Regions from separate parts of the Streptomyces sp. NPDC101152 genome, predicted to be linked through region 2. Evidence: riboswitches for the same ligand, from Rfam matches in the RefSeq annotation. Region 2 holds a riboswitch; the other holds the start of a gene.
What was found. A riboswitch is a leader RNA that binds a small molecule or an ion and turns the genes downstream of it on or off. The one in region 2 is predicted to bind glycine.
Positions count from the first base shown of each region.

Region 1: another riboswitch for glycine. It lies ahead of gcvP (aminomethyl-transferring glycine dehydrogenase); the one in region 2 lies ahead of gcvT (glycine cleavage system aminomethyltransferase GcvT).

Region 1 covers NZ_JBIWPO010000065.1:19,670-24,486, reverse strand. The annotation lists gene ACIRVK_RS40885 (MerR family transcriptional regulator) at 1-668, shown strand, start outside; gene ACIRVK_RS40880 (DNA polymerase IV) at 739-2,190, shown strand; gene ACIRVK_RS40875 (PRC-barrel domain-containing protein) at 2,106-2,483, opposite strand; glycine riboswitch at 2,595-2,690, shown strand; gene gcvP (aminomethyl-transferring glycine dehydrogenase) at 2,867-4,817, shown strand, end outside.
Region 2 covers NZ_JBIWPO010000031.1:56,032-60,848, reverse strand. The annotation lists gene gcvH (glycine cleavage system protein GcvH) at 1-276, opposite strand, end outside; gene gcvT (glycine cleavage system aminomethyltransferase GcvT) at 393-1,511, opposite strand; glycine riboswitch at 1,664-1,765, opposite strand; gene ACIRVK_RS31280 (AAA family ATPase) at 1,944-2,618, shown strand; gene ACIRVK_RS31275 (enhanced serine sensitivity protein SseB) at 2,664-3,458, shown strand; gene ACIRVK_RS31270 (enhanced serine sensitivity protein SseB C-terminal domain-containing protein) at 3,605-4,363, shown strand; gene ACIRVK_RS31265 (ABC transporter permease) at 4,682-4,817, shown strand, end outside.

The sequences.
Region 1 (4,817 bases), on a different contig from region 2:
ACGGTACGGCTGGGGGTGCCCCCGGACGCGAGGTCGGGGGAAGCCTTCCGTACCCTCCCCCGAGCTCTCCACTTCGTTCGAGCTGGGGGGACCCCCATCACGGCAGCGCGGCCGATCACGCTCCCCAGCGACCGGTGGCCGTGCCGAGCAGCGGAGGGGCGACGTCCATGGCGTCCGAGCAGATCGGCTACCGCGGTCCCACGGCCTGTGCGGCCGCCGGCATCACCTACCGGCAGCTCGACTACTGGGCCCGTACCGGCCTCGTGGAGCCGAGCGTGCGGCCCGCCTACGGGTCGGGGACGCAGCGGCTGTACAGCTTCAGGGACGTCGTCGTCCTGAAGATCGTCAAGCGCTTCCTGGACACCGGCGTGTCCCTGCAGAACATCCGCACGGCCGTTCAGCACCTGCGGGAGCGCGGCTTTCGGGACCTGGAGCGCATGACGCTGATGAGCGACGGCGCCACGGTCTACGAGTGCACCTCGCCGGACGAGGTCCACGCGCTGCTCCAAGGGGGCCAGGGCGTCTTCGGGATCGCCGTCGGAGTGGTGTGGCGGGACGTGGAGAGCGCGCTCTCGCAACTGCACGGCGAGCGCGTGGACACCGGCGAGACGCTGATGGGGCACAACCCGGCGGACGAGCTGGCACGGCGGCGCAACCGGGCCGTCTGAGCGGGCGCCCGACCTGGTGCCGGGCGGTCGTCCGGGGCCGTTGTCAGTGGCGTAGGGCAGCATCGGACATGTGAGAAACGCGCCCACGATCCTGCATCTCGACATGGATGCTTTCTACGCCTCGGCGGAGCAGGCGTCCAAGCCGAGCCTGCGCGGGAAGGCCGTCATCGTGGGCGGGCTCGGGCCGCGTGGAGTGGTGGCCACGGCTTCGTACGAGGCGCGGGTCTTCGGGGTGCGGTCCGCGATGCCGATGGCCCAGGCGCGGCGGCTGGCGCCGAACGCCGCGTACCTGGTGCCGCGGTTCGGGTTCTACCGGGCGATCAGCGAGCAGGTGATGGGGCTGCTGCACGCGTTGTCGCCGCTGGTGGAGCCGCTGAGCCTGGACGAGGCCTTCGTCGACCTGGAGGCCGGGGAAGCGGCCTGGGACGAGCCGTCGGCCCGGCTGGTGGGGGAGAAGCTGCGCGCGGACATACGGGCCTTCACCGGGCTCACCGGGTCGGTGGGGCTCGCCGCGTCCAAGATGCTCGCGAAGATCGCTTCCGAGGAGGCCAAGCCGGACGGGCTGGTGGTGATCGAGCCGGGGACCGAGCGGGCCATGCTCGGGCCGATGCCGGTGCGGACCCTGCCGGGCGTGGGGCCGGCCACGGGCGACCATCTGCGGCGGGCGGGGATCACCACCGTCGACGACATCGCGGAGGCCGGCGAGGACGAGCTCGTCCGGCTGCTGGGCAAGGCGCACGGGCAAGCGCTGTACGCCATGGCACTGGCGCACGACGAGCGGCCCGTGGTCGCCGAGCGCGAGACCAAGTCGGTGTCGGTGGAGGACACCTACGACGTGGACATCCATGACCGCCTGCGGGTGGGGCTGGAGGTGCGGCGGCTGGCGGACCGGTGCGTTCGGCGGTTGCGGGAGGCGGGGTTGTCGGGGCGGACGATCGTGCTGAAGGTGCGGCGGTACGACTTCTCGACCCTGACGCGGTCAGAGACGCTGCGGGGTCCCACGGACGACCCGGCCGTGGTGCGCGAGGCGGCGGCCCGTCTGCTGGACGCCGTGGACACGACGGGCGGGGTGCGGCTGCTGGGGGTCGGGGTGAGCGGCCTCGCGGACTACACGCAGGAGGACCTGTTCGCGCAGGCCGCGGGGGAGGGGACGGACGCGGAGCACCTGGGGGAAGAGGGCCACGAGGAGCCCCTGGAGGAGCGGGCGGCGGTTGTCGAGCGGCGGTGGCCCGCGGGGCATGACGTGCGACACGCCGACTTCGGGCACGGGTGGGTACAGGGAAGCGGGTTGGGGCGGGTGACGGTGCGGTTCGAGACGCCCTGGTCCGAGCCGGGGAGGGTGCGGACGTTCCGGGTCGACGATCCCGACCTCGTGGCGGCCGACCCGTTGCCGCTGGTCACGGAGAGACCCCAGGCCCCGGCGGACGGAGCCCAGGATCAGGCCTCCGCGTCCTCCGTTCCCGCCAGTTTGCCGAAGTGGCGTTCCGGGAGCGGGGGAGGTGAGGCCGCGTCGAGACCGTAGTGGTGGTAGAGCTGGAGCTCCTGTTCCGGCGAGAGGTGGCGGCCCACGCCGAAGTCGGGCGCGTCCTTGATCAGGGCGCGGTCGAAGGGGACGTGGAGGGTGCCCTCGATCAGTTCGCTGGGCTCCAGGGGGACGAAGGCGTCGCGGGAGAAGAGGCCGGTGCGTATGGCGGCCCACTCCGGTACGCCGGTGGCGTCGTCGAGGTAGACCTCGTCGATGGTGCCGATCTTCGTGCCGCTGCGGTCGAACGCTTTGCGGCCGATCAGGTTGCGCGGATCGATGTCGGTCTGCACGGGCCCTCCACTTGCTCGCAACTCATCCGTAAGCACTACGAAAGTGCACATCGGGCGCCGCGGCCACTCGAGCTGGGCTGTGATGCGCACTGGTAGGCTGTCAACGGCTGATGACCCCGCGCGGGAGAGTCCTCCAGACACCACCGGAGGCGCCGAAGGAGCAAATCCTCCCCGGAATCTCTCAGGCTCACGTACCGCACGGACGAGGTCACTCTGGAAAGCAGGGCGGGTGCCGACGGCTTCCGCGCTCACCGACGGGGAAAACCGGGAGCCTTCGGGCGATCCGGTGAAGCTCTCAGGTCGTGATGACAGAGGGGGAGGCCGTCCGGGTACCCGCGCCGTGGTGCCCCTCGAAGGTCGCGCCAGACCAGGAGGCCTCCGCAATGACCGCCCACCGCATTCCGCTTTCCGAGCTCGAGAAGGGGATCCCCTTCGAGCAGCGTCACATCGGTCCCGACCACGAGGCGCGGGCCAAGATGCTCGCGCACGTCGGCTACGGTTCCCTGGACGAGCTCACCGCCGCCGCGGTGCCGGACGTGATCAAGAACGCCGACGCCCTGGACCTGCCGGGCGCGCGGACCGAGGCCGAGGTGCTGGCCGAGCTGCGGTCGCTGGCCGACCGGAACCAGGTGCTCGCCTCCATGATCGGGCTCGGGTACTACGGGACCTTCACGCCTCCCGTGATCCTGCGCAACGTCATGGAGAACCCGGCCTGGTACACCGCCTACACGCCCTACCAGCCGGAGATCTCGCAGGGGCGGCTCGAGGCCCTCCTGAACTTCCAGACGATGGTGGCCGATCTCACCGGTCTGCCCACCTCGGGCGCCTCGCTGCTCGACGAGGGGACGGCGGCGGCCGAGGCCATGGCCCTGTCACGGCGCATGGGGAAGAACAAGAAGGGGCTGTTCCTGGTCGACGCGGACGTCATGCCGCAGACCATCGCCGTGATCGAGACCCGCGCCGAACCGACCGGCGTGGAGGTCGTGGTCGCCGACCTCAGCGACGGCATTCCGGCCGTGATCGCCGGGCGGGAGATCAACGGCGTGCTCGTCCAGTACCCCGGCGCCTCCGGTGCCGTACGCGACATCCAGGCGGTCGTCGACCAGGCGCACGAGCTGGGTGCCCTGGTCACCGTCGCCGCCGATCTGCTCGCCCTGACCCTGCTGAAGTCGCCCGGTGAGCTCGGGGCGGACATCGCCGTCGGGACGACCCAGCGGTTCGGTGTCCCGATGGGCTTCGGCGGTCCGCACGCCGGCTACATGGCCGTGCACGAGAAGTTCGCGCGCAGCCTGCCCGGGCGGCTCGTGGGCGTGTCCGTGGACGCGGACGGGCACAGGGCGTACCGGCTGGCCCTGCAGACCCGTGAGCAGCACATCCGACGGGAGAAGGCCACCAGCAACATCTGCACAGCGCAGGTGCTGCTCGCCGTGATGGCCGGCATGTACGCCGTGTACCACGGTCCCGAGGGGCTCCGGAGCATCGCCTGGCGCACGCACCGGTACGCCACGATCCTCGCCGAGGGGCTCAGGGCCGGCGGGGTCGAGGTCGTGCACGGGGCCTACTTCGACACGCTCACCGTCCGGGTGCCCGGACGGGCCGAGGAGGTCGCCGCGGCGACCCGGGCCAACGGCGTCAACCTCCACCTCGTCGACGCCGACCACGTGTCGATCGCCTGTGACGAGACGACCGGGCGGGGCCAGCTGGCCGCCGTGTGGGCCGCTTTCGGGGTCGAGGGCGACATCGAGGCGCTGGACGCGGCCGCCGGGGCGGCCCTCCCCGAGGACCTGCTGCGCAGCGACGACTTCCTCACCCACCCGGTCTTCCACCAGCACCGCTCCGAGACCGCCATGCTGCGCTACCTGCGCCGGCTGGCCGACCGGGACTACGCGCTCGACCGGGGCATGATCCCGCTCGGCTCCTGCACGATGAAGCTCAACGCGACCACCGAGATGGAGCCGGTCACCTGGCCCGAGTTCGGGCAGCTGCACCCCTTCGCTCCCACCGAGCAGGTTCAGGGTTACCTCACGCTCATCCACGAGCTGGAGGAACGTCTCGCCGAGGTCACCGGGTACGACAAGGTGTCCCTGCAGCCCAACGCCGGGTCACAGGGGGAGTTCGCCGGGCTGCTGGCCGTACGCGGATACCACCGGGCCAACGGGGACGAGCAGCGGACCGTGTGTCTGATCCCGTCCTCCGCGCACGGCACGAACGCCGCCAGCGCGGTCATGGCAGGGATGAAGGTCGTCGTCGTGAAGACCGCCGAGGACGGCGAGATCGACGTCGAGGACCTGCGGGCGAAGATCGAGCAGTACCGCGACGAGCTGGCCGTGCTGA
Region 2 (4,817 bases):
GTTGACCAGCGAGGGGTCGTTCACCACGTCCTCGTTGATCTCGGTGACCTCACCGGTGACGGGGGAGTACAGGTCGCTGACCGACTTGGTCGACTCCAGCTCGCCGCAGGTCTCGCCCGCGGTCACCGCGGAGCCCACCTCGGGAAGCTGGGCGTAGACGACGTCGCCGAGCGCGTTGGCCGCGAACTCGGTGATGCCGACCGTCGAGACGCCGTCCTCGGCGGCCGACAGCCACTCGTGCTCCTTGCTGTAGCGCAGCTGCTGGGGGTTGCTCATGGCCTGAATTCTCCTGTACACGGGGAGTGGTGATGAATGAGGGACTGCTGGAACACGCGTGAGCAGCGGACCTGTGCGCGGGGTCGCGCCCCGGTGGGGGGTGCCCCGCCCAGTCTCTACTTCTGGCGCTGGTAGAAGGGCAGCGCCACGACCTCGTACGGCTCGTGGCTGCCGCGGATGTCCACACTGACACCCGGTGTGCCCACGGCCGCGTGCGCGGCGTCGACGTACGCCATGGCGATCGGCTTGCCCAGCGTGGGGGAGGGGGCGCCGGAGGTGACCTCGCCGATCACCTCGCCGCCGGCCACGACGGGGTACCCGGCGCGCGGGACCCGGCGGCCCTCGGCGACCAGGCCGACCAGGACGCGCGGCGGGTTCTCCTGGGCGCGGGCGGCGGCCGCGGCGAGCGCCTCGCGGCCCACGAAGTCGCCCTCCTTCTCGAACTTCACCACCCGGCCGAGCCCGGCGTCGAAGGGCGTCAGCTCCGTGCTCAGCTCGTGCCCGTACAGCGGCATGCCCGCCTCCAGGCGCAGCGTGTCCCGGCAGGACAGCCCGCAGGGGACCAGGCCCGCCGCCTCGCCGGCCTTGGTCAGCGCCTGCCACAGCTCGACGGCGTGCTCCGGCTTCACGAAGAGCTCGAAGCCGTCCTCGCCGGTGTACCCGGTGCGCGCGATCAGCGCGGGGACGCCCGCGACGGTGCCGGGCAGGCCGGCGTAGTACTTGAGGCCGTCGAGGTCGGCGTCGGTGAGGGAGGCCAGGATGCCGGGCGACTCGGGGCCCTGGACGGCGATCAGCGCGTAGGCGTCCCGGTCGTCGCGGACCTCGGCGTCGAAGCCGGCCGCGCGCTCGGTCAGCGCGTCCAGCACGACCTGGGCGTTGGAGGCGTTGGCGACGACCAGGTACTCGCTCTCGGCGAGCCGGTAGACGATCAGGTCGTCCAGGATGCCGCCGTCGGCCCGGCAGATCATGGTGTAGCGGGCGCGGCCGACGCCGACGGAGGCGATGTTCCCGACCAGGGCGTGATTCAGCAGGGCGGCCGCCTGCGGGCCGGTGACGGTGATCTCGCCCATGTGGGAGAGGTCGAAGAGGCCGGCCCGGGTGCGCACGGCGAGGTGCTCGTCGCGTTCGGAGCCGTAGCGCAGCGGCATGTCCCAGCCGGCGAAGTCGGTCATCGTCGCGCCGAGCGAGCGATGCAGGGCGTCGAGCGCGGTGCGGCGGAGTTCGGTGCTGCTCATCGGGCGGTCGTCTCCCAGGGCATGACGGGACGGGGCGAGGTCGTTCCTCCCCATCTGTCATCGGAACCTGAGAGGTTCGCCATGACCGCACCGGACATGGCTTGCACCGTGGGTGGGGCCACCGCGCACGGCGGCCCGCTTTTCAGATGTGCCTCGCCCGCGCGGTAACGGGGCCTGAGAGATTCAAGGGAGGGACTTGCTCCTTCGGCGCCCCAGTGACGCAGACGTACTGGGGACTCTCCCGCGCGGATTCAAACGGCCGGTATGCAGTTGGCGCGCACATCATTGCACGCCTCGTCCGCTCGCGGCAGGCCGCTCCTTTGTGACAGCCCTGTGGCCGGAAACGAACGTAACCGCGAGACACCGTGCATTACCGTCCCTTTACATGTGGTGGGGAGAACCTTGACTGACCCCGCAGGGAGGACGATCACGGTGAACAGGACCACGGCGTACGCACTGCCCCGGCAGCCCGCGGCCTCGGCCCGCGAGCGGTGCGACGAGTTCCCGGCACCGGTGGTCCGTGACCTTCGCGACCGCGCCGGGCACAGCCCCCACGCCCTGCTCTTCGGCCCCCGCGACCTCGTCGTCGTCACCGGCCTGCCCGGCAGCGGCAAGTCCACGCTGATGGCCCGCGCGGTGAACGGCGTCCGGGTCGACTCCCAGGACGCCCGCGACCGCTGGGAGGGTCGCATGCCGGGCTTCCTGCCGTACGCGGTCTACCGGCCGCTGGTCCGCCTGGCCCACTACGCGGGTCTGCGCCGGGCCCTGCGCGGCGGCGAGGGCGTCATGGTGCACGACTGCGGCACCCACGCCTGGGTCCGGGACTGGCTGGCCCGCGCGGCCCGCCGCCGCGGCGGCACCCTGCACCTGCTGCTCCTGGACGTCACCCCGGCCAGGGCGCTGGCGGGCCAGCGCGAGCGCGGCCGGGGCGTCTCCCGCTACGCCTTCCTGCGCCACCGCACGGCGGCCGCCCGCCTGATCCGCTCGGTGGAGCAGGGCGAACCGCCCCCCGGCGTCGGCTCGGTGGTGCTGCTCGACCGGGCCGCGGCGGACGTCCTCGGCAGGATCGGCTTCACGGGACGTCCGCATGTCGGTCCCACCCGCTAGCCTTTCCAGCCTCAGCAGTTGTTCTCGGCAGGCGGTCGGACACAGATGGACTTCCCAGCGGACCTTCCCGCGGACTTTCCCATGCAGGCGCACCCCCATCCGCACGGCGGCTGGCCCGGCAACGAGCTGGAGGAGGTGCTGTCGGCCTCCCTCGGCGTCCCCTCCGCGGGCGGCCGGATCATCGAGGTGCTCGGCCGCAGCTTCCTGTGGATCCCGCTGCCCAACGGCGGCGGCCTGGACAGCGGCCCCCTCGACCTGCCCACGCTGGAACTCGAGGGCCAGGCCTACGTCCCGGTCTTCAGCTCCGAGGAACAGTTCCGCCAGGTCGTCGGCAGCCACATGGCGTACACCATCGCCCCGGCCGTCGAGTTCGCCCGCGGGCTGCCCCCGCAGGTGGGGCTGGCGATCAACCCCGACGGCGTGCTCGGCGTCCCGCTGCCGCCCGCCGCGGTCGCCGAACTGTGCCGGGCCGGCCGCACCGCCCTGGACGGCCCCGCCTCCGGTGGCCGCGTCAAGCTCTACGAACCGGACTGGCAGGACGACCCGATCGACTTCCTCGCCGCCGCGTCCGAGGAGTTCACCGCCACCGGCGTGGTCCTCACCGCCCGCCGCTGCCTCGCCGCCATCGAGACCGCGGACCCGGTGATGTTCATAGGCGTCGAACTCTCCCAGCGGGAGGGCGACCTGAGGGCCCTGCCGCTCGAGGCCCTGAGCCGTGCGGTGACCAGGATCCCCACCCAGTGGCCGGTCAACCTGGTCCTCCTGGACGTGACGGACGACCCGGTGGCGATCTGGATGCGGGACCGGGTACGCCCTTTCTATACGAGGCACCACTTCTGAACAGCACCCGAGGCCACGCACGCACAACGGTTCCCTGGCTGCCGGGCGCTTAAGCTGTCACCCATTAGCTGTCACCCACTGCGGGGCAACTCTTCGAAGGGGCGGTACGTCAGGTGAGCGCGAGCCTCAGCGGCAGCGTCGAGCACATGCTGCGCCAGGTGACGCCCGGGCGCTACGACGCCTACGAGGCCCTGCTCAGGGCGCTCGCGACCCCCGGTTCCGGCCAGGTCTGGATGCTGCTGTGGCACGGCCAGGCAGGCTCCCCGGACGCCCAGTACGGAAACATGGAAGTGGACGGCCACGGCTACGCCCCCTGCGTCACCTCGGCCCAGGAGCTGAGCGCCAGTGGCTGGAACCGGTCGTACGAAGTGGTCGACGGTCTCGACGTGGCCCGCACCCTCTACCCGGACCACTTCGGCCTCTGGCTCAACCCGCACGCCCCGGGCGGCGGTGTCGGCATCCCGTGGCCGGACCTGCGCCGCATCGCCACCGGTCTGGAGCGCCAGCCGGCCGGCCCGCTGCGCCTGTCGGAACCCACCATCGAGGTCCCGCAGTTCTACGCCCTGCTCACGCAGAACGCCCACCGCACCCCGGCCGTCCGCTCGCTGCGCCGTGCCTGGGTGCAGCCGGCGCTCGGGGCGCCGTACCTCGCCATCGGCCTCGACGTGTACGACACCAGCCCGCCCGCCGTCGACTCGGTGCGGGCGATGATGCAGCAGTCCGTCGGCGCGGTCCCGGACGGCCTGCCGGTGTCCACCGTCGCGATGTCGGATGACTACGATCCCGTCGCGCTGTGGATGCGGGCGAGTGCCCGCCCTTTCTACGACCGCGAGGCCCACGCGCCCGCGCCCGCTCAGGCTCCGGCAGGCGGATACGGCTATCCGCCGGCGCGCGGCGCATACTGAACACGCGGCTCATGGTCCAGACCGGACCCACCGAAGGTCTCCGCGCGTAGATAGCGCCGTAAGATCCTTTGATGTGCCGAATGTCCGAAAAGCCCACGTCCGACCCCCGTTACCCACTGTCCGGATAACGGAACCCTGCAGCCCGCATCACGTTTACGCATCCTTTCGCCGCCAAGTCTGGCAACAGATCGCCAAAGCGTTGAAGACTCCCGCTCCAGGGGACTTCGTCCCCGTGTACGAAGGACGGAACACCGCCGCCACAGCGGCAAGTGCGAGCCGGCTACCGCCGGTTGAATATCGAAGAGGGGTCCCTGCCAGATGACGGCACCATTGCACGAGCCGACCGCGGAAGCGGCCCCGAGCGCGGCCGAGGAAGCGGCTGCCGCCGCGGCCGGCGAGAAGGCCGTACAGGGACGTTCCCTGGGGCGGATCGCCTGGGAGCGCCTGAAACGGG